DNA from 2 places in the Clostridium pabulibutyricum genome. Region 2 is predicted to be linked to the other one. Evidence: predicted binding sites of a transcription regulator. Region 2 holds the regulator's gene; the other holds the start of a gene.
What was found. Region 2 encodes NrdR, which represses ribonucleotide reductase genes. Its sites were predicted from a motif close to CACNANATNTNGTG; they were not measured.
Positions count from the first base shown of each region.

Region 1: nrdD (anaerobic ribonucleoside-triphosphate reductase) is a predicted target of NrdR. The motif match lies at 5,439-5,452, and genes of this name have one in related genera.

Region 1 covers NZ_JBZAYZ010000009.1:100,652-117,012, forward strand. Annotated here, with positions in the region: gene AC4CVH_RS10870 (N-acetylmuramoyl-L-alanine amidase) at 1-1,492, opposite strand, end outside; gene AC4CVH_RS10875 (MBL fold metallo-hydrolase) at 1,668-2,303, shown strand; gene AC4CVH_RS10880 (ArsR/SmtB family transcription factor) at 2,354-2,722, opposite strand; gene nrdG (anaerobic ribonucleoside-triphosphate reductase activating protein) at 2,771-3,280, opposite strand; gene nrdD (anaerobic ribonucleoside-triphosphate reductase) at 3,313-5,421, opposite strand; gene AC4CVH_RS10895 (hypothetical protein) at 5,611-5,802, shown strand; TPP riboswitch at 5,830-5,928, shown strand; gene thiT (energy-coupled thiamine transporter ThiT) at 5,999-6,640, shown strand; gene AC4CVH_RS10905 (ferredoxin) at 6,710-6,898, opposite strand; gene AC4CVH_RS10910 (Mrp/NBP35 family ATP-binding protein) at 6,983-7,837, opposite strand; gene AC4CVH_RS10915 (hypothetical protein) at 7,965-8,459, opposite strand; gene AC4CVH_RS10920 (DUF7922 domain-containing protein) at 8,549-9,817, opposite strand; gene rsmA (16S rRNA (adenine(1518)-N(6)/adenine(1519)-N(6))-dimethyltransferase RsmA) at 9,903-10,742, opposite strand; gene rnmV (ribonuclease M5) at 10,761-11,300, opposite strand; gene AC4CVH_RS10935 (resuscitation-promoting factor) at 11,364-12,401, opposite strand; gene AC4CVH_RS10940 (TatD family hydrolase) at 12,682-13,458, opposite strand; gene metG (methionine--tRNA ligase) at 13,553-15,487, opposite strand; gene AC4CVH_RS10950 (uracil-DNA glycosylase) at 15,828-16,361, opposite strand, start outside.
Region 2 covers NZ_JBZAYZ010000001.1:377,994-394,354, forward strand. Annotated here, with positions in the region: gene AC4CVH_RS01915 (sigma-E processing peptidase SpoIIGA) at 56-841, shown strand; gene sigE (RNA polymerase sporulation sigma factor SigE) at 905-1,612, shown strand; gene sigG (RNA polymerase sporulation sigma factor SigG) at 1,686-2,459, shown strand; gene AC4CVH_RS01930 (YlmC/YmxH family sporulation protein) at 2,503-2,778, shown strand; gene nrdR (transcriptional regulator NrdR) at 2,878-3,333, shown strand; gene AC4CVH_RS01940 (GGDEF domain-containing protein) at 3,466-5,241, shown strand; gene AC4CVH_RS01945 (methyl-accepting chemotaxis protein) at 5,261-7,348, shown strand; gene AC4CVH_RS01950 (YibE/F family protein) at 7,332-8,489, opposite strand; gene AC4CVH_RS01955 (cell wall-binding repeat-containing protein) at 8,694-10,946, shown strand; gene pgeF (peptidoglycan editing factor PgeF) at 11,124-11,834, shown strand; gene AC4CVH_RS01965 (response regulator transcription factor) at 11,868-12,563, shown strand; gene pnpS (two-component system histidine kinase PnpS) at 12,574-14,286, shown strand; gene AC4CVH_RS01975 (nitroreductase) at 14,309-14,830, shown strand; gene AC4CVH_RS01980 (Spo0E family sporulation regulatory protein-aspartic acid phosphatase) at 14,966-15,121, opposite strand; gene AC4CVH_RS01985 (helix-turn-helix domain-containing protein) at 15,229-15,474, shown strand; gene AC4CVH_RS01990 (4Fe-4S binding protein) at 15,925-16,361, opposite strand, start outside.

The DNA.
Region 1 (16,361 bases), on a different contig from region 2:
CTGTAAGTACCGTCGTTATTTTTGTATTTCTGGTTATGTACAGCCAGCTTCCATCCTTTAGTCCCCTGTCATATGTACCAATAGCTCCTACAATATTTTTCTGGATAAGTGATGCCAGTTTCTGTCCCTCGCTGCTTCCTGTATAGTACAATGTTTCCGTACCTTCAGCAGAACTTGAGTCAAACGCATTCGTATGTATTGACACCATAAATTTTGCCCCGGAGTTATTTGCAACATCACATCTCTTTTGAAGACTTTGAGTTACAGTAGCTGAACTGGTTTTCCTCTCATCCGTTGTTCTTGTATAAACTACATTTACCCCTTTATTTTTAAGTATTGCTCCTGTTTTAAGTGCTACATCAAGAGTTACATCATCTTCCTGATATCCATTTCCGCTTGAACCTACATCATCGCCCCTGCCATGCCCCGGGTCAATGACAACAGTCGGATTTTTGCCCGAATTCGGAGGCACCTTTGTATCTCCTTCGTTGTTTTGATTTTCATCTTTATCCTCATAAGCAAGATTTAAAGACATCAATATTCCCTGTGCAATACCTTTTGCACTCTTATTTTGAAAATCAGAACTGCTTAACGCATCACTCTCACTTTGATTTGTCATAAAACCCAAATACACCATTATAGAAGGAGCATTTATTTTACTGAACTTTTCCTCCTTTTCAGCAGAAGCCTCCTTTATTCCCCTATCTTGAGAGCCTGTAAATTTCACAATCTGTTTTTGTACGCTTTCTGCTTCTGCCTTGGACTGATCCGACTTGTTCTGCGCAGAATAATACGTTTCTATTCCTTTAACATTTTTGTCCTTGGAATAAGAATTTGCATGTATGCTTACAAATTCACTTGAATTGGACTTGTTCGATATATCCGCTCTTGCATTATCGTCAAGTGCCTTGTCCTCTGTCCTCGTATAAACCACATTTACACCATTTTGCTTTAATATTTCACCTGTTTTCAAAGCAACTGATAAATTTACATCCTTTTCCTTTGCTCCTGAGTCCGACAATGATCCACTGTCCTGTCCCCCGTGAGAAGCATCAATCGTGACTGTATACTTGCCGTTTGTGCTTTTGTCCGGAGATTTTTTTGTTGAAAACTTAAATTGAACATCCCTGCCAAGCTCAATTCCCTCGGAGGTTTTTATTCCTCCTCGAATTACAACTGTATAATCCCTTCCATACTCATAATTTACTTGAGGAGTTATACTCACCGTACATCCATTGTTTTCAGTATTCAAGCCGGCAGATACCACCTGTCCGTTAGAATCTTTAACAATTATATTGGAACTGTTCACAGTAGACTTGTCCAAACTTCTATTAAAAGTTATTTTCCACACTTTATTTACTTCAACATCTTTTCCAATAGTACTGCCATCATAATTCTGCGCAGCATATACCACTCCATTCCTTAAAAACATAACAAATGAAAATATGAGAACAATGCTGAAAAGCAGTTTGTATGAAATAGGTTTCTTCAATTTAGCACCTCTCTTTCTATATATTTCACATATATACAAATTAATCTTCAATATTACAAATTATATTATAATATAAACATTATTGAATTGATACCCAATAAATCTATATATAAGAATCAAACACAAATATATGTTATATAATAGTTGTATATTATAAAAATATGAGGTGATTTCTATGAAAATAACATATATCGGTCATTCAAGTTTCCTGCTTGAATCCTCGGGTGGTACAAGAATTCTTACGGACCCCTTCGACAATACAACCGGCTACAAGGTATTTCGCGAAAAAGTCAATGTAGTAACTATAAGCCATCATCATTTTGATCATGACTATACTTCCGAACTAACCTGTGAAAATATAATCGATAAAACTGGCTGCTTCAACTTTAAAGATACATCAATTTTAGGAATTCCTTCCTATCACGACAAGGCAAAAGGGGCAAAAAGAGGTAAAAACATAATTTTCATAATAGAACTGGATGGTTACAGGGTATGTCATCTCGGTGACCTTGGACATCTGCTTTCAGATGAACAGCTTTCAAAATTGAAGAATATAGATGTGCTTTTCATACCCGTTGGAGGAAACTTCACAATAGATGGAAAAGAAGCTGCAAAAGTTGCAAAATCAATAAATCCACACTTAATAATACCCATGCATTATAAAACTGAACTTTTGTCATTTCAGCTTGACGGTCTTGAAACTTTTTTGAGAAATATTAAAAATAGTGAAAACACAGGAACAAATTCAATACAGCTTGATAAAAGCCTAAAAGAATTTAACAAAGTAAAAATATTAAATTACAGCATATGAAATAAAACTCCCCATGCAATTTTTATAAATTACACGGGGAGTTTTATTTTTTAAGAACTGTGTTCTACATGTTCAAGCCCTGCACTAAAAAGCTGATTTATATGCTGATCATCAAGGGAATAATATACTTGTTTTCCTTCCTTTCTGAATTTTACAAGATGAGCAGATTTCAATATCCTCAGCTGATGGGATATTGCCGATTGACTCATTCCTAAAACCTCAGCTATATCACAAACACAAAGTTCACTTTTCAATAAAGCATACATAAGCTTTATCCTTGTATGATCACCGAGCACCTTGAAAAGCGAGGACAACATAAGGGAAGTCTCTTCTGAAAGCATACTCTCTTTTACATTTTCTATACAGCCCTTATGAACCTCATGACAAGAGCAAACTTCAATTTCAGAATTATTATCCACAGTATCACTTCCTTGTACAATATCAACTAAATTATTACTTATTATGTTCTAAATATCAAGTAATATTATATCTTTTTTTTTCATACTTGATTTTACATCTATAATTCTCTGATTACTGGAGCCTCTAAATTTAAGATTAGGATCCAGCCTGTCAGCTTCAAACTTTCCATCGACAAGAACATCTATGTTGCTTAGAAGATATGTTCCTGCCTCTACAACGTCATTGTTCAGTATGTTTTCAATTTTGTATCCCGTATAACACCATATATCAAGTCCAAGTTTTTTTATCCTGCTGGCCATATATCCAAAAGCTTCAGCTTGATAAAATGGGTCGCCGCCTGAAAACGTAACTCCCTTTATTAAAGGATTCAAAGCAATACTGTCAATCAAATCATCAGCCTTCATCAGCTGTCCGCCATTAAAATCATGGGTTGAGGGATTAAAACAGCCTTCACAGTTATGACCACAACCCTGTGCAAAAAATACTCTTCTAAGTCCAGGTCCGTTGACAAGGCTTTCATAAGCAATCCCAGCCAACCTAACTAACTTGTTTTCCATAACCTATAATCCCCTTGAATTAAATTTCAATATTATTTAAAATAAACTTGACGTCCTGTAGCCTGCGATATCCTGTCTTTTCTTTCGGCAACTTTTCCTTCTCCAAATCTTTCATCCAATGAAAGGTATCCTGTAACTCTCGATACTCCCTGGATATCACTACTGCCGCATTTAGGACAATTATCCTCTCCGTGAAGATAAGTTCCACAGCTCTTGCAGTATCTTATATGGAAATTTATTCCTATATAACTTATATTTGTCTTGCTGTAAGCATAGTTTATTATATCATAAACTGTATCTTCGGATGGATAATCATCCAATTCTATATAACTTATATGTCCTCCATTGCAAAGTTTATGATATGGTGCTTCAATGTTTATCTTATCTCTTATTGATATTGGGAAACCCACAGGTACATGATATGAATTAGTATAATAATCCTTATCAGTAACTCCTTTTATCTCTCCAAATATTTTTTTGTCCTTTACAATAAATTTTCCACTTAAACCTTCGGCCGGAGTAGCATAACAGCTCCAGTTCAGATGAGTTTCTTTTGTAAGCTTATCAGTATAATTTCTTATATGAGTTATAATCCTAACTCCAAGTTCTCTTGATGCTTCATCTTCCCCGTGATGCTTCCCTGTAATTGCAATCAAGGTTTCTGCAAGTCCTATAAAACCTATGCCCCAGGTTCCCTGCTTCAATATAGGTTCTATAGAATCTTCATCCTTTAGATTTTCAGAACCTTTTAAAAGCTTTTGTCCTGCAACAAACGGAAGGTCTTTGAGCCTTAAGTTCTTAAGGGTGTCATACCTGTGCATAAGCGATTGTCTGGAAAGATCCAATCGTTCATCAAGAAGTTTAAAAAACTTTTCTACACTACCCTTTGACAGAATTCCTATTCTCGGAAGATTTATTGTAGTTGGTGCTATGTTTCCTCTTCCCTTTGGTCCTTCATCTCCATTGACATTTGAACATACATAAGTTCTGCATCCCATAGTAGATGGAAGTATCCCTTTATCATAATAAACCTTGTTAAAATCTGCATCCATGTTCATAAAAGTAGGATTCATTCTCTTTGCTGCCACTCTGCATGCAGTTCTAAACAAATAATAGTAAGGATCTTCCGGATTTTTATTGACGCCTTCTTTAACCCTGAATATTATGTTTGGAAATATAGGCTGTTCTCCCTGTCCAAGTCCTTTTTCATATTCCGTCAAAAACACTTCACAAATAAGAGCTGCATCGTCTGACCTTGGCACACCTATATTTATAGAGCTGAAAGGTACCTGTGAACCTGCTCTGGAGTGCATAGTATTCAAGTTGTAAATTATGCCTTGCATTGCTTGTTCTACACTTCTTCTAAGTTTCTTCTCCGCTATTTCCCTTGCCTTGTCTCCACTTATGCCAATTCCTTCGAATTCCTTTATTATTTCCTGTCTTGTAGGTCCAACAAATATTCCCATATCATTATCAAAATCAGGATGCGACTGTCCTCCGAACATGTCATTTTGAGATGACTGAAGCAAAATGCATGAAAGCTCTGCTGCTGATTCTATTCGCTTAGGCGGCCTTATATATCCATATCCTGTATTAAATCCCCTTAGGAGCACTTCTCTTGTTGGAATATGAAGACAATTGATAGTCAAATTATAGGAATCCAAATCATGATAGTATATGTCACCATTCTCATGAGCTTTTGCAAGACTCTTTGGCATCTTTGCAAGATTGTGCCATTTGTTTGATTCACTTGCTATTCTTAAAAGCTTAGAACTATAGTTGTTTCCTACATTTGCATTGTCCCTGTCAGTCTCTACACCTATTTTGTCAATAGCTTTCATAAGATCAGACTTTATTTCTCTTATATTATTTCTGTCCTGTCTATAATTTGAATATGCAAACCCTATTCTGGTATACTTTTTTTCCATAAGAACTTCTTGAACTATGTTCTGTATATTTTCCACATCTATCTCTTCAAGATTGATTTTTTCTATACGTGATATAACCTCTCTAGTTAAATCAATAAATTCACTTTCCTTTAAATCGCACCCTATTTCATCAGATGCCCCTTTTATGGCATTTGTTATTTTAATAGAATTAAATTCTACTTTTCTTCCATCTCTTTTTACAACATGTAGCATTTACCCATCCTCCAAACTACTATATATTGTATATAATTGTACTATTTAATCGTAGAAATATCAATTCACATTTAAGCCGTAATTTTAAAGTTAATGGAGTTTAACTTCAAATTCCTTGCTTATGAATAATTATAGTTATCTTAACCAAAATAATTATATCACAACCAAAAATTATATGGAGGTAAAAAAATGATAGGAAAAATAATAGATATAAACAACATGGAAGCTACAATATCTCTTGTGGACGGAAGAACCATGCATGTATCAGTCTCCTATATTCCACATCATTCAAAAATAGGTGACAGACTGAATATAGAACCTTTCCAGGCAAAACTCACCTCAAAAGTCAGTGCAAATATGTCAATTCCGCCAATGTGTTGAATGAATACACACTGCGTAGTATAATAGTGTTAATGCTAGGGGTGCTTTTGAAAGCTGAGAAATAACTTTATTAACCCTTTACCTGATCTGGACAATACCAGCGAAGGGAAGCTCTATATTATTTCGTAATAGTTATACTTAAAAGCCAAATCTCCTTTTAGTACCTCAAAGCAAATAAAGGAGGTCTTTTTTTATTATGTCACTGCTTAAAAATTTTCAGGAAGTAATTTCACATCCAAGTTCTATATTTGCACTTATAGCCCTTATAATTATACTTTTATTTATAATAAGGGTTAAAAAAATAGAACTCAACTCACAACTCATAGCACAAATTGGAATAGCTCTTGCCCTGGCGACAATACTTAAAGTATTCAGAATATATCATCTTCCCCAAGGTGGAAGTATAACTCTAGGAAGCATGGTTCCAATACTTTTGATGTCGTTTCTGTATGGTCCTCAAGTTGGTTCGTTAACCGGTTTTCTCTATGGCATCATAACCTTGATACTGGATCCCTATATATTACAACCAGTTCAGGTGTTATTTGATTATCCTCTTCCTTTCATGGCAATTGGGCTTGCAGGATATTTTAAAAATCATAAACTCGCAGGAACAGCCATTGCAATGTTCGCCCGATTTGTATGTCATTTTATTTCCGGTATATTGTTTTTCGGAAGTTTTGCACCAAAAGGAATGTCACCCGCTGTTTATTCATTTACACTAAATGCAGGATATTTGCTAATAGAATCAATTATATGCATGGTCATAATAGGATTGCTTCCTTTCAGGCAGCTTGAATCCATACTTAAAAAGAACATTGCCCATAATACTGGAAAATAATTTTACAAATGTTTAAAAAGCTGTGCATTCAAAACACAGCTTTTTATAAATTTAATTTATACTGAAAATCTACTCCACAGATATGGCATTTACAGGACAATTGTCCCTTGCTTCCATGGCAGAGTCCTCACTTGTTTCTGGAACCTCGTTAACTATTACTCCAGCTTTTCCATCATCCTGCATTTCAAAAACATCCCCGCATGTATCCGGACACAGTCCGCAGCTTATACAGGCTTCCTTATCAACTGATGCTTCCATTTGCATTCATCACCTTTCTTGTGAAATAATAGTATAGTTATTTGCAGATTTTCTTATATATATTCATAAAATTTCATTCACATACTAGAGAAGCTTTAACTTCTTCATAAAATTGTCTATAAGCGTATCATAGTCAGTTGAATTTGATATGTATTTTTCCACATTCCCACTTTCCATGCTGTCTGCAAGTTCAATATCCATAGGAAGTTCGGCAAGAAGCGGAAGTCCAAGATACGCAGCCTGTTCTACTGCTGATTTCTTACTGAATAACTTTATTTTTTCATCACAGTTTTTACATTTTACATAAGACATATTTTCTACAGCACCTATTACATTTATGCCCATTTTTTCTGCCATTATAACTACCTTTTTGACTATCATGGATACCATATCCTGTGGAGTTGATACTATGACAATTCCATCAAGAGGTATATCCTGCATTATTGTAAGAGCCACATCTCCAGTTCCCGGAGGCATATCTATCAGAAGATAATCAAGCTCATCCCACTGGGTGTCCGAATACATCTGCTTCAGAACTCCTGTAATTACAGGTCCCCTCCATATAACAGGCTGTTCTTCTTTTTCAGTCAGAAGATTCAATGACATTACCTCAATGCCAAGTCCTGTATCAACAGTGGAAAATTTCACATCATCAGTTCCATTTATTGGAGTCATACTTGCTCTCTCCTTATTTATGCCAAAAAAACGCGGCATTGAAGGACCTGTTATATCACCGTCCAGAACACCGACTTTGTATCCCTTGTGTTTTAATCTTATTGCCAGTGCACCTGTCACAGTAGATTTACCAACACCCCCCTTTCCGCTCATAATACCAACTATATGTTTTATTGTGCCAAACCTAGGTGTAGACTTACTACATTTATTTTTGTCTTGTACATTACAACTTGAATTACTTGGACAATCATTACAACTACCCATTTTCACTACTCCCTTTCGTGAATATATTAACTAATTAAACCTAAAAAGTTTCATCAATCATTATAACATATAATTCTATAAAAAAATTTCCTTTCAATTAATAACAAAACTTGAAAGGAAGAAAATATCAATTATATTTCAAAGTTTTAACTATACGCTCAAACAGTGAAGACATAGCTTCACTAAAATCTTTCTCCTTCACAAAAAAAGTAAATCTATAAAACCTGTTGTTTCCTTCAAGAAAGTATTCCTCGCCCACATAACTTCCTCCTATTTCCTTTGTCATATCATACTTTATGAGATATAACTTTCTGCCATTCATCCTCTTGCTTTCCAAAGAATATTTCTTGTATAAATTATTCTGCTTATTGGATATTTTCTTACTGTTCGTCAGGAATTTTTCCAGGTTTCCATTCGATCTCCAAACCTGGAAAAAACCATTTATCTTTCCGTCTTTATTTTTAAAATCAGTATGACAAAGCACTTCACTCCCAAAAGTATCCTGTCTGACAATCTGCCATGAACCTGGTATTTCATACTTTACACTTCCACCAAGCTCACTGTACTGGCGTAAATTATTCAAATTCTCATCACTTGATACCGTAAATTCCAACTTATTCATAAAAACTCTTCCAAGAGTACATATCACAATTGTGATTCCCAAAATCATTAACAAAAAGCCCAACTTTTTCTTACTTACAGTTATTAACTTCATGCCCCGCAATTTTCCACTGGTATGTCTACCGTACCCGTTCTAAAATCATAAAACATCAACCAATATCCAAAATCATCCTGTCCTTTTTCAGGCACCCATGTTACAAATCCCGTTCTGCCCTCATATGGCTGTTGGCTTTTATCCTTTGTACCCGGTATACCATAAATCATATACTTTACATTTCCATCTCCATCATATTTGTATCCCATTAAAAAATGCGAGTAATTCTTTATATAACCATAGTAAGAAGTCATAGGATAATAAATAAAGGTATATTTATCATAGTCACTTGTATCATACATGTTTTGACCATTGCCTGTCGGCACTTCATACCACTTACACCTTTTTAGTTCACTACTGACTTTGGATGTCTCTTGAAATCCACTTATCAAGTTATCGAAAAACTCATCATCAGACCTGTCATCTGCTTCACTTCTCGTATCTTTATCCAATTCAACTGATGAATTGTCTATATAAATTTCATCTTTGTCTCCTGTTTCAACCTTCAAGTTTTCTTTGTCTTCCGTTTTGTCTTCTGTTTTATTTTCATTTTTGAGCTTTTCAAGCTGCTCTTTATGTTCTTCTTTTACAAGATCCGAAATTTTATTTGTAAATTGTTCCTGTTTTTTATCCAATCTCTGTTTCTTACCCATTTCAACAGAAGGCTCGTCTTTTAGAATATCTTCATTTTTACTTTCTTTTTTAGCCTTTTTCACTTCTATTTTTTCTTCATATTTATCAAATATACTTTTATTTTCGTCCTTATCCCTTTTATCATTCTTGTCAGCTTTCTTATTCTCAGTATCCTTGATTTTTTGTTTTTCAGGTACGGATTTTTTACCTATAAAATCAAAAGATCTCCAATTTGGTACCTCCATACTTGAAAACCCGCTCATAACTGATATTATATTTTTATCTAAAATTCTGATAATGGCCGCCCCTGATATTTTATCTATAGATATACCACTGTTGCATATATTATCTACAGGATATTCATATCCTATATCCGCCCTGCCATAATCATCTATGTTCATTTCACCTACATTAATTATTTTTTTTGTATCTTTCTTATTGCATATAAGTATCATGTAATACGGGGTATTGTCTTTCTTTAGGTTTTGTACATAATAAGATATTTTACATTTATTATTTTTAGTCTCTAATTTGGCGTATCCCGAAGCTATTTTGTCGGAAGCTAAAGAGTATCCCTTTTCATCTTCCTGCAGTATTATAAAGTACCTGCTATAACTCTTTTTTTGTGCCAATTTGCTGTACCTCCATATATTTTATTCATTATAATATATGAGGCAACCTTCAAAAAGTGAACAATAACTTTTTATTTGATGAAATTTATTGTAACACTTTATATATACAATCACTTAATTTTGAAAACTCAAAAATTGAAAGTGTTTCCCCTCTTCTTCTTGGATCAATGCCGGCTTCTATAAAAGCCCTCTCGATATCTTCCTTCAAAATTCCCAACGGTTTTAATGCATTCCAAAGTGTCTTTCTTCTCATATTGAAAGAAAGACTTACCAATTTAAAAAATAACTTCTTGTCTTTTAACTCTACCTTTGGAGAATCACGTTTGATTAATTTTAGTACAATAGAGTCTACTTTAGGTCTCGGAACAAAAGATGAGGCACTTACATACCTTACCACCTGAATATCACAATAGTATTGAACAAGTATTGACAATGCACCGTACTTTTTACAATCCGGCTCTGATGAAATCCTTTCTCCAACCTCTTTTTGGACCATCACAGTAAATGAATCAAACATTACATTCTCATTCAATAATTTTGATATTATAGGTGTAGTAATGTAATATGGTAAATTTGCAACAATTTTCACCTTCTTACTTCCACCAGTCAACTTGTTAAAATCAAATTTCATAGCATCTGCATGTATCAAATTAAAGTTATCGAAATTCCCCAATTCATTGTTTAAAATTGGTATTAAATTATCATCAAGCTCTATGGCAGATACGCATTTTGCCCTTTGCAAAAGTTCCCTGGTTAAAGTTCCAACTCCCGGTCCTATCTCTATTACACTATCCTCCTCTGATATTTCAGATGCCTGCACTATATCATCAAGTACAGACTGATCCATAAGGAAATTCTGTCCCAAATTTTTTGAAAACCTAAAAGTATATTTTTTAACAATATCCTCAGTATAGTTTTTATTCATAATTATCCCCTTATCAAATTAATACAGTCCTGTCTTTTGGGCTGCATTTATAAATTCTTCCCTTGTAATTCCATAGTTGTTGAGCCTTTTTAAAAACTGAGCAGTATTAGCATATCCTATTCCAAGCTCTTTACCTAGTTTGTCCCTTCTATATTTTGATTCTTTTCCTCCTGTAAGCTTAAAAAACACCATATCATTTATATCAAATTCACATCGGCTTTTCTTTTCTTCGCATTTGGCATTTTTAAGTGCTTCCCTTATTACTTCCGGAGATGCATTCTCCACACCTATGTCTCCATCTTTCAATCCGTCTTTCTGCGATATGTATGCATGTTTTATGTTAGCAACTCTTTTGGAAATAATTCTTCTTATTTTTTCACCTGCAAAATCAGGATCTGTCAGAACTATTACTCCCTGTCTTCTCTGTGCTTCCTTTATTTTGTCTATAACCTTTTTATTTATTCCAAACCCGCCAACAGCTATCAACTCGGCATCTACTGCTTTTTTTACAGCAGTTACGTCATCTCTTCCTTCAACAACTATAATTTCTTTAATCATATAAAACAACAACCCTTTCCCAAACCAAACTAAATTAAATCAAAAAAATAGGGGCCTAGACCCCTATTCGGCGACATACACATTAACCCATTTTACCCCCCAGTCATTTGCTTCTGAACTGGAATTAAAGAACAAATCTATTCTGTTGCCCTTAATGGCACCGCCTGTATCTTCAGCTATGGCATATCCATAACCTTCTACATATAATTTTGTTCCCAAAGGTATAACTCTCGGGTCAACTGCTACAGAACTAACAGAGCTGTTTCTCCTCGCTACTGTTCCGGTTGCCGTTATTCCAAATCCTTCATCTCCAGGCGCCTTGCCTGTACTACTATAATCTGCAGTATATGCAGTAGCTCTCATTTTAATTGATTTCTGATAAGGAATACTGCCTCCTCTTGAAAAACTCATAGGCGTTTCACCCATAGCAATAACTTTATTTACCGGCTGTTTTTTTACTGCTTCAGATATTACTTTTTCTGAAACTTGTTTTCCATCATTATAAGTAATTCTTGTAACAGTCTGCTTTTCGCCATTTTGTCCCTCTTGCAGAACTTTTTGACTTCCATTCTGCATATTAGAATCTTTTTTAATAACTGTTTCAAAATCTATTGGTCTATTTTCTTTTATGTCTTTAATTTTCACTCTAGTCACAACAACATTCAATCCATTTTTCAATTTGGAATCTCTCTTTGGAGATACTATATCAAGATTACTTAATTTAATTTTTTCAGTTTTCAGCATATTGTAGACGGTATCCTCTGCTGAATCTACAACTAATTTTTTCCCATCTACATTGATTTTAAGTTTCACTGCTTTTTTTATGGATATTTTACCATTATCATGAATTCTACTGTTCAGACTAGGTGTTACTTTGTCCTTCGGTCCTGGTTTAATTCCATTGTCCTTTAATGCTTGTGCATATGTGTTTTTGAACGTAGTTATTTTTTTATCGTTTCCATCAATTGAAACCACTACAGATTTTCTCATATTAAAAAACACCGCAATTAAAATTAACATCAAAACTGCTGCAATAAGTGCTGCGGCCTTAGGACCATTGGAAAAATATTTGTTTACGCAGGTCTTTGCTTTTTCCATCATAAAAAATACCTCCTCCGGGCAAGAGCGACACACAACATTATAAACATACGGTTTATTTATGTCAAATGAACACTCCACCTTAAATGCCAAATGCACGGTATGCATAATCAATAAAATAATTATTTATTTATGAGTCCAAAATACTTTAAGTTATGCATTTTAAGATATTTAACAGATGAAACTTTAAATGACCATTACACTAATAATATAAACATATGCTAAAACATAAGATTTAATTACTAATAAATTAAATTATAAAAATTTTTATTATAATTTTATATTATTCTTCTAAATTAAGCAAGTTCCTCGTATTTGAAATTGTTATGCAACTTAGTTCACTGCTGCTCATATTTCTTATTTCAGCTATCTTATCCATTGTAAAGCCTATATATTCAGATCTATTTCTCTTCCCACGCATAGGAACCGGAGCCATATAGGGACAATCTGTTTCTACAACAATTCTATCAAGTGGAACTTCCCTTGCTACATCAATGACCTTTTTTGCATTTTTAAAAGTAACTACTCCTGTAAAACCTATATAATACCCAAGCTTTATACATTCTCTCGCAAACTCCACACTTCCCGAGAAGCAATGAATCTCACCCTTTACATTTTTAAACCTGCTTATTATTTCAAGTGTGTCACCATGTGCCTCTCTGTCGTGTATTATAACTGGAAGCCCGAGATTATCTGCAAGTTCCATCTGTCTTGTGAAAACTTCCTTTTGAACATTTCGTTCAGGATTTTCGTCATAATGATAATCAAGACCTATCTCCCCAATTGCCTTTACTTTTGGATTTTTAGAGAGCTCTTTGATTTCCATTAAACTTTGATCACAAAAACTATCCGCAAATTCAGGATGGACTCCAACCGCTGCATAGAACATTTCATACTTGTCAGCCAATTTTACAGAATATCTTGATCCTTCCATGGAAGCTCCACAATTTAGTACTCCTACAATTCCATCCTGATGAAGTTCTTCTATAACCTGATCCCTGTCACTGTCAAATTGTTCATCATCATAATGGGCATGTGCATCAAAAATATTAAATTTCATCTTTAATTCTCTCCTTGTGAAAAATATTTATACACTTTACCATAAGTTCCAAAATAAATGCGGGCACAAAAACTCATGTCCGCACTTTGTATTGTTATTTAACTGTACTTCCACTTTCAATATCTCCCGATATTGTTGTCGTAAACAATTTGTCTCCACTTTCAGACGCAGCTGAAAGTATCATTCCTTCTGAAAGTTCACCTTTCAACTTTATAGGTTTAAGATTGGCAACAACTATAACAGATTTTCCTATAAGATCCTGAGGATTATAATATTTTGCTATCCCCGATACAACCTGTCTTTCCTGTCCGCCCAAATCAAGCTTGAACTTCAAAAGTTTTTTGGAACCCTTTATAGCCTCACAGTCAATAACTTTGGCAACTCTCAAGTCAATTTTGTCAAAATCATCAATTGTTATTTCATCTTTTATAGGCGGAATATCAACTTTCTCTTCAAATTTGACACTTTGTTTCAATTTATCCAGTTCCTCGAGTTTCTTGTCAACATCTATTCTAGGGAATATAGGATCTCCCCTGTATATTTTGATACCTGCCTGAGTCCCATCAAAAGACTTTATACTCTCCCATGATGCATTTTGAATGTTCAACTGTTTATTTATCTTTTCACTCGTTTCAGGCAAAAACGCTGAAATACAAACAGAAATCACCCTAAGGCTCTCTGCGAGATTATAAAGTACCGTACCAAGTCTCTTTCTTTTGCTTTCATCCTTTGCAAGCACCCATGGTGTAGTTTCATCAATATATTTATTTGATCTTCCAATAAATTCCCATATCTTGTCAAGGGCTTCAGGAATTCTAAGCAGATTCATATTTTTCTCAACTTCGTCCGGAAGCTTCAAACCCATATCTACAAGTTCTCTGTCCAAATCATCTTTCTCAAGTGGTTCCTGTATTATACTGTCAAAGTATTTATCTATCATTGCACAGGTCCTTGACAGGAGATTGCCAAGATCATTGGCAAGATCCGAATTTATTTTATTTATAAATATTTCATTGTTGAACATTCCATCTGCCCCAAAAGGTATCTCCCTTAAAAGATAATACCTTACAGGATCCGCACCAAATTTATCTACTAAAACTACAGGATCCACTACATTACCCTTTGACTTTGACATTTTTCCTCCATCAACCAAAAGCCATCCATGTCCGAATACCTTCTTTGGAAGTGGAAGTCCAAGTGCCATGAGCATTATCGGCCAGTATATAGTATGAAATCTCAGTATATCTTTTCCAACAAGATGAACATCCGCAGGCCAGTATTTTTCGAATTTTCCTGTGTCGTCATTTGCATATCCAAGGGCCGTTATATAATTTACAAGTGCATCTATCCACACATATATTACATGCTTTGGATCAAATGTTACAGGTATTCCCCAATCAAAAGATGTCCTTGATACACATAAATCCTGAAGCCCAGGTTTCAAAAAATTGTTCAGCATCTCATTTCTTCGTGATTCTGGTTGTATGAACTCAGGATATTCTTCTATATATTTTATAAGTTTGGGTGCATATTTTGACATTTTAAAGAAATATGCTTCTTCTTTTGCCTTTTCAACCGGCCTTCCACAATCCGGACAATTTCCATCAACAAGCTGTGTCTCTGTCCAAAATGATTCACAGGGCGTGCAATACCATCCTTCATATTGACTCTTATATATATCCCCCTGATCATACAGCTTTTTAAATATTTTTTGAACAGCTTTTACATGATAATCATCCGTTGTTCTTATAAACTTATCATAGCTTATATTCATCATTTTCCATAAATCTTTTATTCCACTCACTATTTCGTCTACATACTCTTTAGGGCTGACACCTTTTCCCTCTGCGAGCCTTTGTATCTTCTGTCCGTGCTCATCACTTCCTGTAAGCATCATGACATCGTAGCCTGTTAGCCTCTTAAATCTTGCAAGAGCATCAGCTGCAACAGTTGTATATGTATTTCCTATATGCAATTTTGCAGATGGATAATAAATAGGTGTTGTAATATAATAGGTCTTTTTACTCATTTTTTTCTTCCTTTCTGTATTTAATGGGAATTAGAAATACCTCTATATAAAACGAACTTTTATATAGAGGTATAATAAATACTTTACCACTCTACTTCATTTTTACCTCACGGCAAAAACCTCACTAGGTAATTACAAATTACCTTGCACTATAACGCCTGCAGCGGCGAATTACCTTAATAAAATTTCAGGTGATTTGCTCCAGAGCCATCTTCACAAATTAATTCGAACATTGACTTTCACCCTTTTGTCAATTCTCTTTTTATTCGTCAATTTGCTACTCTTTCCTTCACAGCATTTTAACAATATAATAAATTATATATTTTATTATGTCAATATTTCACATGGATATTTCCCTGTACTTTTTATTTATAGCTTTAAGGTCTTCTACAAACAGTTCATTTTTATTTGCATCTCTGAGTATTGCAGAAGGATGAAAAGTAGTAGTCATATAAAAACCCTTTCTTTCAACCCACTTTCCCCTGTCTCTTGTAATTCTCCAATCTGTTCCAAGTATATACCTCATAGCAGTCGCTCCAAGACAAACTATAATTTTGGGTTTTACAAGTGCAACCTGATTTCTTACATACGGAAGACAGGCTTTGGCCTCATCTTCATAGGGAGTTCTATTTTTTTCCGGTCTGCATTTGCATATATTGCATATGTAATAATCCTTGTCTCTATAAAGATTAAGATTTTCAAGACACCTGCTTAAAAATTGCCCTGCCCTGCCGACAAAAGGTATGCCTGTTCTATCCTCGTCCGCACCAGGTGCTTCACCTATAAATACAATATCCGCCTTTGGGTTTCCATCACCAAAAACCATGTTTGTTCTGCCATTTGCAAGAATACATTTATGACATTCAATACATTC
Region 2 (16,361 bases):
GTATATAATAAAAAGTAAATTATGGGAAAATAATACATTAAGGAGATGGTGGCACTTGATTGTTTTTATAGATGTGCTTGTTTTTATAAATATTATAGTTAATTTCTTTGTAATGTATATTACAGCGAAAACCATGAGAGTTGTAATTGAATTCAAGTATATGATTTTGTCATCTGCAATCGGGGGAATGTATGTTGTCACCATGATTTTCCCGAGGCTTGAAGTGTTTTCAACTTTGCCATTTAAGATATGTGCAGCAGCAGTAATGATTGTTATTGCATTCAGACGAAAAAATTTTATGTTCAATATAAAAGCATTAGCAATGTTTATAATGTATTCTATGCTTCTTGCGGGTGTTTGTATGTTTATCCAATACAACAGGTACGGGTATGGGTCATATGATTTCTCGTCAAAGTGGCTTTTGATTGCGATTATGATGACATATGTGGCTGTTGACAGACTTGTTGTATTTGTAAACGGGAGAAGAAGTCTTAGCACGCTTATATACAATGTTGATATTGTAATGGAGGGTGGCAGCAAAAGTGTAAAAGCATTTCTTGATACGGGTAACGAGCTTAAAGAACCTGCAACCAATCTTCCGGTTATAATAGTCGAAAGGTCCGAGTTTTTGGATGTTAACATTGAAGGTTATGATAAATTATATATACCTTACAGGGTAGTTAATGGTAGCTGTGATAAACTTTTGGGATTCAAACCGAAATCTGTAATAATAAAAACGCAAAATACTACTGAAAGCAGGGAGGCTGTAGTCGCTTTTTGCGATGACAGGCTAAGTGAATTTAGTGATTATCATGCACTTTTACCAAGGGGAGTAATTTAATTGTAAATCAAGTGTGTATTGAGGATAAATCCAAAAAAATAGGACTAATTGGGGGAAAAAGTTATGATGAAAATAAATGTTGTACTTAACAGATTGATGCTGAAATTCAAGGTGTTTTTTAAAAATTTGTATTACATAGGAGGAAGTGATGTCCTGCCGCCGCCTCTTACGAAAGAAGAAGAGGCAGATCTTGTCCTTAAACTTGTTTCCGGAGATGAAAAAGTAAGATCTACACTGATTGAGAGAAATCTGAGACTTGTTGTGTATATAGCCAGAAAATTTGAAAATACAGGAGTGAATGTGGAGGACTTGATATCGGTTGGAACAATAGGACTTATAAAGGCTGTAAATACTTTTGATCCAAGCAAGAAAATAAAGCTTGCAACTTATGCTTCTAGATGCATTGAAAATGAAATACTCATGTATCTAAGACGCAACAACAAAGTAAAGGCAGAAATATCGTTCTACGAGCCTCTTAATATAGACTGGGATGGAAATGAACTTTTGCTCTCCGATATATTAGGGACGGAAAATGATATAGTGTATGATCTTATAGAAGATGAGGTGGACAAACAACTCCTTGTTATGGCCATGCAAAAGTTAAGTGACAGAGAGAAGAAAATAGTAAATTTGAGATTTGGTTTGAATGGGAATATTGAAAAGACGCAAAAGGAAGTGGCAGACATGCTTGGTATATCACAGTCCTACATATCGAGACTTGAGAAAAGAATAATAAAAAGATTAAAAAAAGAAATAAATAAAATGTTGTAAGTTTGTCTTTAGTATAAAATTCAGCTTCTTAGTAAATACTTAAAATGCTATATATTCTAAAGGGGCTGATTGCATGATAATTAACAAAGTTGAAATCTGTGGCGTAAATACATCTAAACTGCCAGTTCTTAAAGAAAATGAAATGAAAGATCTTTTGATTAAGACTAGAGATGGTGATTTAAAGGCTAGAGAAAAGTTTATAAAAGGAAATTTGAGACTTATATTAAGTGTAATACAGAGGTTCAACAACAGGGGTGAGAATGCAGATGACCTGTTCCAAGTTGGATGTGTTGGCCTTATAAAGGCGATAGACAATTTTGACCTTGGCCAAAATGTAAAATTTTCTACTTATGCAGTGCCTATGATAATAGGTGAAATAAGAAGATATTTAAGAGACAATAATTCCATAAGAGTTAGCAGATCCTTGAGAGATATAGCCTATAAGGCACTCCAGGCAAGAGATAAGCTTGTTAGGGAAAACAACAAGGAACCTACAATATCGCAGATAGCCAAGGAACTAGAAATGCCGAGGGAAGAAGTTGTGTTTGCACTTGATGCAATTCAGGATCCGGTGTCGTTGTTTGAACCAATATACAGAGACGGTGGAGATGCAATATACGTAATGGATCAGATAAGTGATACAAAAAATGTCGATGAAAATTGGCTTGAGGATATATCTATAAAAGAAGCCATGAAGAAGCTCAATGACAGGGAAAAGCTTATATTAAACCTTAGGTTTTTTGATGGAAGAACTCAAATGGAAGTAGCTGACGAAATAGGAATATCACAGGCTCAGGTATCAAGGCTTGAGAAGACTGCATTGAAACATATGAGGAAATATATATGATGGTGTAAGTTTATAATAAAATTTATTTGGGAGGGGTTTACATATGGAAAATGATATGGATGAAGAAATTTCACTATATTCTCTGGCTGCTTTAAGGAGCATGGAGATTATAGATATAAATACGGGTTCAAAACTTGGACTTATAAAGGACTTAAAAATGGACTGTGAAAATAATAGAATAATTTCTATTATACTTCCATCTACAACATCTAAGATAAATTTATTTGGAAAGAATGAAGATGTTGAGATCCCATGGAGCAGTGTAAAAAAAATTGGGGTAGATGTTCTTCTTGTAGATGCAGAGGATATAGCATCATAAATATTCGGTTATCCGTCCTTGTGAAGTTGATGTTGATGCAAACTTTGCCAAATAAGTGTATAATATAGACAAATATAGATATAAAGGACGTGAAACAGGATGAAATGCCCTTATTGCGGTCATGAAGAAAGCAAAGTTGTTGATTCGAGATCTACTGAAGACAATACAGCTATCAGGAGAAGACGCGAATGTCTTAAATGCAAAAAAAGATATACAACTTATGAAAAGATTGAAAATCTTCCAATACTTGTTATAAAAAAGAACATGGAGAGGGAATATTTTGACAGGGACAAGATGCTTAACGGACTTATAAAAGCATGTCAAAAAAGACCTGTTTCCAGGCAGGAACTTGAGAGTATAGCAGATGACATCGAAAAAACTATAAACAATAAAATGATAACTGAAATAAATTCATCTGATATAGGTGAAATGGTGATGAAAAGACTAAAAGATATAGATGAAGTATCTTATGTTAGGTTTGCTTCTGTCTATAGGCAGTTTAAGGATATAAATACATTTATGGAAGAAATAAAAAATCTTATTTCAAAGAAGTAGGCAGCTAATTGTAAGCTGTCTACTTTTTTTATATATTGAGGTGGATATTAGTTTAATTTAACAAATAATTAGCCTGTACTTAATATAACAATTGTATACTTATGTAAAAAGTTTTTATATGAGGTGGATTAAATGAGTATATGTTATAAAGATGAGATAGAAAAAATACTGTCAAAGAAAGATATAAGCACAGTATTTCAGCCAATTATATCTCTTAAAAATGCGTCTGTCATAGGATATGAGGCATTAAGCAGAGGTCCCAAGGATTCTCCACTTCACTCTCCAAAAAAGCTTTTTTTAGAAGCGGAAAATTATGATAGAACATGGGAGTTAGAGCTTTTATGTAGGATAAAGGCCATTGAGAAAGTAAAACAAATAGATAAAAATAAACTTCTTTTTATTAACGTAGATCCAAAAATATTTAAAGATCCAAGATTTAAAAGTGGATTTACCAAGGATTTTTTAAAAATTAACGGAATATCTCCGGATTCAATTATATTTGAAATAACTGAGAAAACTGCCATAAAAGATTATAAAGGTTTTAAAACGGCATTGGACAATTATGTAAGGCAGGGATATAAAATAGCTATTGATGATATGGGTACTGGTTATTCAGGACTTAAAACTTTAATGGAGACAAAGCCTCATTATATAAAAATTGATATATCTTTTATAAAAGATATAGACAAAGATTTGTTTAAACAGGAATTGGTAAGGACAGTCTTGTCTCTTGCCAAAGCTACTAATATGGAAATTATTGCCGAAGGAATTGAAACTGAAGCTGAACTTTTAAAGCTGATAAATTTAGGAGTTACATATGGACAGGGATATTTTCTGCAAAGGCCATCAGGGGCCTTCCTCGATATTTCAGAAAGGGTGAAGGAGAAAATAGTTAAGTATAATAGAATAGAAAATAATAAATTTGATAAAAATTATGTGGGAAGTATAGCTCAAAATAATCCAGCATCAGAGGTTACAACCAGAAATAAAGATATTAAGCAGTTTTTTGAGAAATTTCAAATTACAGGTGTATGCATAGTAAAAAATGGTTATCCAGTCGGACTTATTATGCAGCACAACTTGGACTATGTACTTGCTACTCAATACGGAATGTCTGTTTTTTTTAAACGTTCTGTAGCATTGGTAATGGATACATCTCCCCTTATAGTTGATTATTATACAGATGTAAGTGATGTAGCTAAAGTTGCCATGGCAAGGGATATAAAGAAAATATATGACTATGTCATAGTTACTAAGGAAAATAAGTATTATGGAATTGTTACAATAAAAAATTTACTTGAATATACTATGGAATTTGAAAAAAACCGTGCTAAAAATTTAAATCCCCTTACTGGTCTTCCGGGTAATGAAATTATAAATAAGGTAATTGAAAACATAATGCATTGTCATGAAAGATTTTTTTTAATTTATGCAGATTTAAATAATTTTAAAATATACAATGATACATATGGTTTTGAAAATGGAGATAAAGTATTAAAACTTACAGCAAAGCTTATACAGGATGAATTTGAAAAACTTTCTCTACACCGGAGTTTCGTAGGACATATAGGAGGGGATGATTTCGTATGTGTAATAGAATACAATTTTGAAATTTGCTGTGAGCTTTGCAGAAATATAATTTCAACCTTTGACTTGCAAATATTAGATTTTTTTAATGAAAAAGACAAAGAAAAGGGATATATTGAATCTCTTGACAGAAAAGGGAACAAAGACATATTTCCTCTTACATCCATAGCACTAGGATGTATATGTGGGTATTTTGAAAATTTTAAGAAGATTGATGAAGTTGGAATACATATGAGTAAAATAAAGAAAAAAGCTAAAAAAATAAAAAACAGTAGTTTTATAATTTTTGATATAGATAAAAATACCTTTATAAATGAATAACAATATTGGGGGAAATAATATGAAAGAAGATATTAAATTAAAATTTTCAACTAATTTTTTAAAAATAAAAAAGTTAGTTAATATAATTAAATTTAAAGATATAAGGTTTTTTAAAAGTGTGAGCCTAAAAATAACAGCAGAAATTGGAATACTTGTAGTGACTGTATGTGCGGTTCTTGGATTTATTTCTTATTATAGTTCTTATAAATCCATGGAAAAAAACATAAATTCACAATTGAAAGATAAAGCAACACAATCATCTAAGTTAATTTCAGAAATGCTTTCAGGACAAATTAAGTCAATGCTCCAAATAGCTGACAGGGAAGAAATAAAATCTATGAATCCTAAAGTGGAGATTCCAATCTTAAACGAGAAATCCAAGGAATTGAATTATTCGAATTTAGGTGTAATGGATCTTAGTGGACTTACATATATGGAAGATGGTACGAAAACTCAAAATAATTTAACTTCCGATGATTCACAATATATGAAAAATTCTATAAAAGGAAAAGGTCAAATATCGGGACCATATTTCAATATAAATGGGGAACAAATTATAGAAGTGTCGGTTCCAATAAAGAAAAATGGAAGTGTCATAGGAGTATTGTTTGCCAATATTGGTATGTCTGAACTAAATAAACTTGTTCAAGGTATGAAGGTTGGAAATACAGGATATTGTTTTATAGTTGACAGTAATGGAACCAAAGTTGTAGATAAAAATCTTACCTTGGTACTAAATAGAGACAATACTATAAAAAATGCTCAAAAAGATAAAAGTCTTGAAAAAATAGCGGAACTTGAAAAAGATATGATAAAGGGAAATAAAGGTTATGGATGTTATAATATGAAGGGTGTGGATAAGCTTCTAGCTTATTCTCCTATACCGGGAATAAAATGGTATTTAGGCCTTACAATGGATAAAAGAGAGATATTTTCATCTGTAGAGTTATTGAAGTATAAAATGATGGCTGCAACTTTAATATTTATAATAATAGGGGTAATAATAGGAATAATAATATCATTGAGAATAAAGGCGCCTGTTGTAAAAATAAGAAAATATGCGCTTGAACTTTCAAAATTTAATTTTAGATGTAATTTGGATATAAAAAGACAGGATGAATTTGGACAGCTGGCTGATGATTTAAAATTTGCAATAAAAAATATAGAGGGAATGATAAAATGTGCCAGTGATGAGGGAAAGTTGACCCTAAGGTCCAGTAATTATATAAAAGACATGTTTGATAAATCTAAAATAGAGGTAAACACTGTTGTTGAAGGTTCAGGTAATATAACTGCCAGCATGGAAGAAGTGCTGGCTTCAGTTGAAGATCTTGGAGAAAGAATTACTTCTGTAAAAACTGTAGTTGGACAAACTGTAGATGAAATTGGAGCGGGACTTGATTTTGCTGATAAAATAAATAAAAAAGCTGAGATAATGAAGAACAGAATAAAGAAATCCCAAACAGATCTTCAGGAGCAATATAATACCTCAAGTGAGAAACTAAAAGAATCACTTAATACGATTAAAATTGTAAAAAATATATTTGACATGTTAAAACAAATAAGGAATATATCGAAAAAAACAAATATAATTGCTGTAAATGCTCATATTGAATCTGCAAGAGCAGGAGAATATGGAAAAGGGTTCATGGTAGTTGCTGGAGAGGTGAGAAAGCTTGCAGAACAGTCATCATCTGTAGTAGATAAAATACAAGGGGATGTGAAGGATATGACTGATGCAGTGAGTGAACTTATTGGCTGTTCAAGAGACATGCTATCTTCCGTGGAAGAAAAAATTGTAAAAGAATACGCTCATATAATAAATATGAGCTTAGAATACCAAAATGATAGTAATAAGATAAAAGATTTTATAAACAAGTTCTATGTACTTGCAGATAGTATAAATTTGTCTCACAATGAACTTTGCGGCATAATCAATGAAATTATAGATACAGCTGACAAATGTACAAGTGATGCTTCTGATATATCCGAGAGCATGGAATCCATAGAAGCTAAAAATACTCATATTGGAGTTAAAACTGATGAAAATGCCGTTAGAGCAGAAGAATTAATAAAAATAGTAAATAAATTCAAGATAAATGTTTAAATAAGGATTTAGGAATTATTTCAGCTGAGATTAAAGATACTATGGGAACTGTAAATATTATGGCAAGTGAGCCTGTAAGTCCCTGAATTATCTCAATACTTACCATGTCCATATTTATAAGCTGGTTATAGTCCAGATTGTAGGAGTATATTATTATGATCATGCTTAAAGATGCCCCTGTAAAAGCGAGTATAAGTGTGTTTGCCATAGTTCCCATCATGTCTTTTCCTATTGTCATACCGGATTTGAAAAGTTCCTGTTTTGAAATACTTGGATTGGAAAGATATATTTCCTGCATTGATGAGGCTATGGATATGCAAAGATCCATGACAGCTCCAAGGCATGATATTAATATTCCAGCAGTAACAAGCTCCTGAACTTTCATTCCGGATACATTTGAAACCATGTTTAAACTTTCTACTTGTGTAAGATTCAATCCATTTAAATGTGCAAAATGTCCGAATACAAGTTCCAATAATCCTGAAATGGCCACTCCGCATATGGTTCCTAAAATGGCACAGGTACTTTTGGGACTAAATCCATTTAAAAGAAAAAGAGACATACAGGTAATTATGCTTGTGATTAAGATTGATGATGCTGTAGGAGAATAACCGAGATACAGCATTGGTATAAATAAAAAAATGACTAAGGAAAGGGTAAATATTAGACTTAGTACCGATTTCATGCCTTTTTTACCGCCTATTATACACAAGGAAATAAAAAACAATGCGATAAATGCATATTGAACGGGAGCTCTGTAGTAATTATATACTATAATGCTGTAGTTACTTTCGGAAGACGAAATTTCGACAATTATTTTCATGTTTTGTTTCAGATATACATTGTGTGTATCACTTAAATAGTTGGTTATATTTTTTATTTCACCTGTATGTTCACCGGAGATGATTTCCAATTTTGCATTCTGGGTGCCTAAGTATATATTGCGGGAATTTTTAAGCTTTGTCATAGAATTGTTTTTTACAGACAGGACCCGGGCCTTTTCATATTTTACAGATGATTTCCCATTTTGAATATTATATGTAACAGGATGGTTTGTATTGAATTTGTATAAAAATATTCCAGATAAAACTACAAGTAATAAAACAGTGAATATCTTGTAACTTTTTAAAAAGTTTATCATTTTATACCTCCAAAAAAATTTTAAGTAATTAAATTCATGCTTCCAATTATATAACAGCATTAAAATCTATTTATAAAGTTTATGTAAAATGTAAGTTAAATTAGAATGTTATGATTTTTTTACACAGAATTTACACTACTGAGAAAGAAAAAAACATATATAATGCTAGAATTACAATTGTACATTAAAAAAGGGAGGAATTTTATGAATTCATATTTTAGAAAAGCGGGACTGTTTTTTTTATGCTCGTTTATAGGACTCTCATGTGCTGCAATACCTTTATCAGTTAATGCCAAAGATTCTGGAGAGAATATTACAGTTCAAGAGCAGTCTTCGACTAAAGATGGCAAAGCTCATATAAAGGACATAACTTTTTCACCGGGAAAAGATGAGTCAGAAATAAATTTCACCTGGTATTCAAGTAATAATTTGTCTGCACAGGTTGAGATTGCACTAAAATCAGATATGACAAACAGTGAATTCCCATCTGAAAAGTCAAAGTTATTCAAGGGAGAAATATCTAATGGAGATGATGGATATTTTTCCAATAAAGTAACTGTGACGGGACTTAAAGACCATATGTCATATGTATATAGGGTAGGAGATGGTACAAATTGGAGTGATGTAGAAAATTACACAACAGAAGATACTTCAGAATTTAATTTTTTATTTGCAGGAGATCCGCAAATAGGTGCCAGTGGTGATATTTTAAAAGATGGAGAAGGATGGCAGGATACGATAAAGAAAGCTACAAGTAAATTTTCAAATGCAAGTTTTCTCTTGTCAATAGGTGATCAGGTAAACAACGGCAAGGAAGTAATAGATGGAAATAATGAACCTGAATACAACGAGTATTTTAAACCACAACAGCTTAGAAATATACCTATAGCAGCAATTTCCGGAAACCACGAAGGTTATGGGAAAGGACACATTACTCATTTTAATATTCCAAATATGTCGGATAAATATGGTATATTTACGAGTAATGGATATGAAACGGATAAAAGTAGTGGAACTACTGGAAATGATTATTATTTCGTGTATGGAAACACATTGTTCTTAATGCTGAACAGTAATGACATAAATGCAGAAGATCACAAACAGTTTATGGAAGAGGCAATAGCTCAAAATCCAAATGTAAAGTGGAAGATAGTTGGAATGCATCATTCCATATACAGTTCTGCAACACATGAGACGGATGCAGATATAGCGCAGAGGAGAATTACTCATCCGCAAGTATTTCAGGAACTTGGCATAGACGTTGTACTTGATGGACATGATCATGTATATACGAGGTCATGCCAGATGGAAGACGGAAACGCTGTAAGCGATAAAAATGATACAAATGTTACAGATCCCAATGGAGTACTTTATGTAACAGCAAATTCAGCCAGTGGAAGTAAATACTATGAAATTCAAGAACCAAACTACAATAATTATTATGAAGCAAAAAAGGAACAGATTCATGTACCTACCTTCTCGGACATAAAAATGACGGATAAAAGTTTTACAATAACAACATATAGAACTGATACTATGGAAGTTACGGATACCTATACTATAAACAAGACTTCAAACCATAAAAATGTATCAAGACTTGCTGGAAAAAACAGATACGAAACAGCTGCCAAGGTATCAAAAAATAAATGGGACAGTGCGGATTCGGTGGTTCTCGTTTCAGGGGAAAGCTTTGCAGATGCATTAAGTGCAGCACCTTTTGCAAATTCAAAAAAGGCACCTCTTCTTCTTACTGAGAAAGCTTTTCTTGACACTTATACTAAAAATGAAATATCACGGCTTAAGGCAAGAACAGCTTATATAGTGGGCGGTATAGGTTCGGTTTCAAAAAATGTAGAAGATACACTTAGAAATATGAATATAGTAGTAAAAAGAATATCAGGAAGTGACAGATATGAAACTTCACTTGCAGTTGCCAAAAGCATGAAGAATATTAAGGATATATTTATGGCATCTGGAAAGGATTTTCCTGATGGACTCTCGGTGTCTTCCTATGCTGCATTAACAGGAAGTCCAATACTATTGACCGATGGAAGTAGTGTTGATTCAAATATTTCAACCTATATAAAATCGAGTAATGTCAAATGTTATATAGTTGGTGGAAAATCAGTTGTAGGGGACAATGTATTAAAGGAGATAAATGGAGAAAGAATATCTGGAGAAGACAGGTATAAAACCAATATAGCAGTGCTTGACAAATTCAAGGGTGACTACAGCAAATCCAGTATATATATAGCATCTGGAAGCAATTTTGCAGACGCACTATCAGCTTCGGCTGCTGCAGGAAGTAAAAAGGCACCAGTGATACTTGTAGGAAATTCAGTGCCTGATGCTGTGAGCAAGTACGTAAAATCAAGTACAGGAAGTGTTGGACAGATAACAGTTCTCGGTGGTGAGAGCGTTGTGCCTCAAGGCATTATAAATGAAATATTGAAATAATATCTTTTTAATGAAAGGATTTCTCTGGTTTTAGCAGCCATTGAAGTTCTTTTATTTTGCATTTATGTATGTTAAATTAATGTTAAGAAGTTTAAAATATGTATACAAAGTTCAATTAACAGATAAACAATGTTAAAATATATTTTGTAATATTAATTATTATTGTGGAGGGCTGATATGGAAAGTATTTATATAGACAACTATGAATTTTTAAAAATTGATCTCTGTGGAGCAGAAGCTATTTTTTCCACGGCAAAAGGCGACCTTGATTTTAACAAGGAAAAGAGATCGGGATTAAAAAATCTTGACAATTTAAAAAGGCACTTTAATATTCAAGATGTAGGATATTTAAGTCAGGTTCATGGTGATAAAGTTGTTGATTATTCGAGAAAACTTGAAAAGGCAGATGGACTTTTGACTACCAAAAAAGGAATCGCTGTGGGAGTTTTTAACGCAGATTGTGTGCCAATACTTCTTTATGACAGTGAAAATGATGTTGTATGTGCAGTTCACAGTGGATGGAAGGGCACTTTGAATCTTATACTTATGAAAGCTGTTCAAAAAATGAAATCTGAATATAAAAGCAGTGCGGATAATATTTACGCGTGTATAGGACCTCATATAAATGTTTGTTGTTATGAGGTTGGAGATGAAGTTGTAGAAAAATTTGCAGAGTCGCAGTTTTATAAAGACAGGAAAGATATATTTTTAGGCAACAATCTTGACCTTCGGAAATGCCTTTTACACGAGTTACATCATGAAGGGATAGATGACGACAATATAATTTGTGTTGATGTATGTACATCTTGTAACAAAATGTATAGAATGCACTCCTATAGAAAAAATAAAGACTGTGGACGTATGTTTTCATTTATTTATATGAAGTAAATTAAAAATTCGTTAGTTTGTTTGGAGGTAGTCATGTCTGAAGAAAAAATTCTAATAGTTGATGATGAAGAGCACATATGTGAACTTATCAAATTCAATCTTGAAAAAAACGGATATAAGACAATAACTGCAGGGGATGGAATCGAGGCACTGAAAAAGATAAAACAGGAAAAGCCAAATCTTATACTTTTGGATGTAATGCTTCCTGGAATGGATGGCTACGACGTATGCAAGGAAATTAGAAAAGACAGTTCAATTGCAACTATTCCGATCATAATGATAACTGCAAAGGGCGAGGAGTTTGACAAAGTGCTTGGACTTGAACTTGGAGCAGATGATTATATTACAAAACCATTTTCAGTTAGAGAACTTGTTGCAAGAATAAAAGCTATGTTTAGAAGGATAAATATTGAAGGGGCAGATAATTATTACGTTTTTGGAGAACTGAAGGTTGATTTTGACAAGCATGAGGTTATTAAGGATGGAAACAAAGTGGAACTGACACTGAAGGAGTTTGAACTTTTGCATATTCTCGTGAAAAATATGGGAAGGGTTGTTACAAGAGATTTTTTACTTGATAAAATATGGGGATATGAATACGTTGGTGAAACTAGAACAGTAGATGTACATATAAGACATCTGCGTCAGAAAATAGAACAGGATGATAAAAAACCGAAATATATTGAAACAATGCGTGGAATAGGATATAGATTTAACCCTGAGGAATAACGGTGATTTTATGAGAAGAAAATTTATGATGTCCATGATAGGTATACTTGTACTCAGCTTGATCGTAATGACAGGGCTTTTTATGATAATTGAAAACCATGAATATATAGAAAACATCAAGACTACTTTGAAATTGAATAATCAGGCTGTAATAAATGCAATGAAGAGAGAAGGTTACAAGGACAGGCCACAGGCATTCAAGGATTATTTCAATAATACAAATATGAGGGGAACATGTATAAACAAATATGGAAGGGTTATAAGCGATTCTGAAGAGTATGGGAAAGAACTTCCCAATCACAATGGAAGAAAGGAAATTGTAGATGCGAGAAAATATGGAGAGGGTTATGATATAAGGCTGAGTGAAACTACTCACAAAACCACATTATATTTTGCAACGGCAGATACCGATGGATATGTAGTAAGAAGCGCGATGACTATGAAACGGATAAAAGGGTTTGAAGCTGTATACTTTAGATATTATATAATGATAATGTTGGCATGCATAGGTTTATCTTTAGTTTTAGTGACAAAGTTGTCTGATTCCATATCACGGCCTATAAGGAGACTTCAGAAAATAACCGCCAGTATAGCAGATGGAAATCTTGAAAAAAGAGTCAGCATAAACAGAAATGACGAAATAGGGCAGCTTGCGGAAACCTTTAATAATATGGCTGAAAAACTCCAATATACATTAAATGATTCAATAAACCAGAGCAACAAGTTGAAGGCAATACTTACAAGTATGGACAGTGGGGTAATTGCAATAGATACAGGATATAAAATTATAATGATAAATCCGTATGCCAGGGAGATATTTGGAATAGACAGCGATATAATTGGCAAAAATTTAATGGACAGTATACGTGATTTTGAGCTTGAAGAAATATTCAAGTATGGGAATGGAAAATATCATGAAATTACTATAATATGGCCTAGAAAGAGGCAACTTAGAATAAAAACTGCAGACATAATAAACAATTTTAAAGATAAAATAGGTACGGTGGCAGTTGTACAGGATATAACCGACATAAAAAGGCTGGAAAACATGAGATCAGAGTTTGTAGCCAATGTTTCTCATGAATTAAAGACTCCTCTAACATCTATAAAAGGCTTTGCAGAAACCTTGAAATATGTTGACAACAGTGAAAACAAAAACAAATTTTTGAATATTATAAATGATGAAGCTGACAGGCTTACAAGGCTTATAGAAGATATTCTTATATTATCGCATATAGAAAATGACAATGATGATTCAAATGACAGGATAAATATAAAATCTATCATACAGGATGTATGTTGTCTTATGGAAGGTACCGCTAAGAAAAAAAATATAAATATAGCAATGGATGTTTCAAGTCTTCCCGATATCTATGGAAACAAGGATAAATTTAAACAGATGATGATAAATCTTATAGACAATGCAGTTAAATATTCAAATAAAGATGGTTTTGTTGAAGTAGGGGATAGACTTGTCAATGAAGATTGTATAATCTGGGTAAAAGACAATGGGGTTGGAATATCAAAAGAACACAAGGAACGTCTTTTTGAGAGATTTTACAGGGTTGATAAAGCAAGGTCCAGAAGTCAGGGAGGAACAGGACTTGGACTTGCAATAGTAAAGCACATAGTCATGGGGTTTAAAGGAAGTATAGAGGTTGAAAGCGAAGTTGGTATAGGAAGTAAGTTTATTGTAAAAATTCCTGTTTCAAAACAGGATTAATATTTGAAGGGAGTTTGATTTTATGAAGGAAACTTTAAATGATTTGAAAGCAAGAAGAAGCTGTAGAAAATATAAAAGTCAACAGATAAAAGGGGAAGAGCTCAGTGCTATTCTTGAAGCGGGAACTTATGCACCTACGAGTATGGGACAGCAGTCTCCTATAATTGTTGTTATTCAAGACAAGAAAACAATAGAGAAAATTTCTAGGCTAAATGCAGAGGTTATGGGAGCAAAATCGGATCCATTTTACGGTGCTCCGACTCTTACTGTAGTTTTTACAGACAAGGATAGAAGTACTTATATTGAAGATGGAGCACTTGTAATAGGCAATATGTTAAATGCTGCAAATGCACTTGGGGTGGCCTCATGCTATATATATAGGGCGAGAGAAGTATTTGAAACCGAAGAAGGAAAAGCTTTTAAAAAAGAATGGGGACTTAAAGACAATTATGTTGGAGTAGGAAATTGCATTTTAGGATATGCGGAGGAAGGCGGGATAGGAAAAGCTGCTCCAAGAAAAAAAGATTATATAATAAGGACGTGAATTTTAAATTTGTAAAAGGCAGTATATAAACAATATGTATTTATATGCTGTTTTTTGTTCTGTTTGGAATCTACCTGTTTTTGCGTATTGGAAAAAAGAACTTGTACCTATTCTTTAGGAAAAGTATAATAATAGTTATTTGCCGCAGGAATTAATATATTTGATAATGAGTATGTCCAGTTCGCAGCTTATATTTAATATTTCATCAGGTAATGCATTATTTAAAATCTTATTATTTAAGACTTTTCTCAGTTCTTCAATCTGGTACTCAATTTTTTCGACATCGTTCATAAGTATAAAATCCTCCATAAGATCACAAAACTTGCTCAATAAGCAAATTATAACATTATTTCTCACATATAATCAATTAGAATATATGATATTTGGAGGACAACTTGATGATTCATACTAAAAAAAACAAAAATTTAATTGGAGACAAAGTTAAACATGCCAGACTTAAAAGCAATCCGAAGATAACTCAGAAGGATTTACTTGCAAGACTCGCAGTAAGAGGATTAGAACTTGAAAAAACTGCTATATCAAAGATTGAATCAAAAAAGAGACCGGTTACAGATAGGGAACTTGTTGCTATAGCGGATGCACTTAATGTGAGTATATTATGGCTTCTGGGAAAAAAGGAGTAGTACCTTGCCGGTATATAAGATTGAATAATCAAATAATTTACATTTTAGCGTTAATTTAACTTATATACTTCTTAAATAATTAAGAACTTAAATTTATCAATAGAAGAGAATAACAATTGAAACTTATAAATCAAATATTTGATTTATAAGTTTCAATTGTTGTATTATTTTAGTTTGTAGTAAAAAATAATGTTTTCAAAAGAGTATGTGTTTTACAACTTTGAATTAATTCATCTGCGTAATACTGAAGACTTGAAACTGTATATATAAATATGAAAATTATGCTGATAACTTGAATAAGCTGTAATACTCTGTGCGTACTACTATTTTTATCATGCAATTTTCTAAAACATTTTAGACTAATCAATATATTTAGTAATATAGCCATAACTACCACGATATTGCTAACTATATCCCATATGCTTTTCACGAAAATACCACTTCCTCAAATTATATGTCTTTTTGAATTATGTTTACTGATTTTATCTTGTCTTCCATATTTTTTCCTTTTAAGAATGTTTTTATAGGATGCATGTCCAAATAGAGTGCATCCTTCTTAGGGCAACCTTTATGTCCAATACATTGAAAACAAGAGATACAATATCTATCATATACTGTCTCCATTTCTGTTATAGGCACATTCATAGGACATACGCTTTCACATTTGTGACAATTTACACAAATGTCAGGATTCCTTTTTAATTTAAAAATCTTAGCGAAGCTTAATACACCTGCTTCTACTGATCCATGGCAAAAGTATTTACAATAAGGTCTGTTTATGAGAAGAGATAAAATTGTAAATATGAATAGAGAAATTAGTATAGAACCAGCCACAACTTTTCTTGAAAATAATATGTTTGTAAGCGCTGACACATCTGGTCCACCTA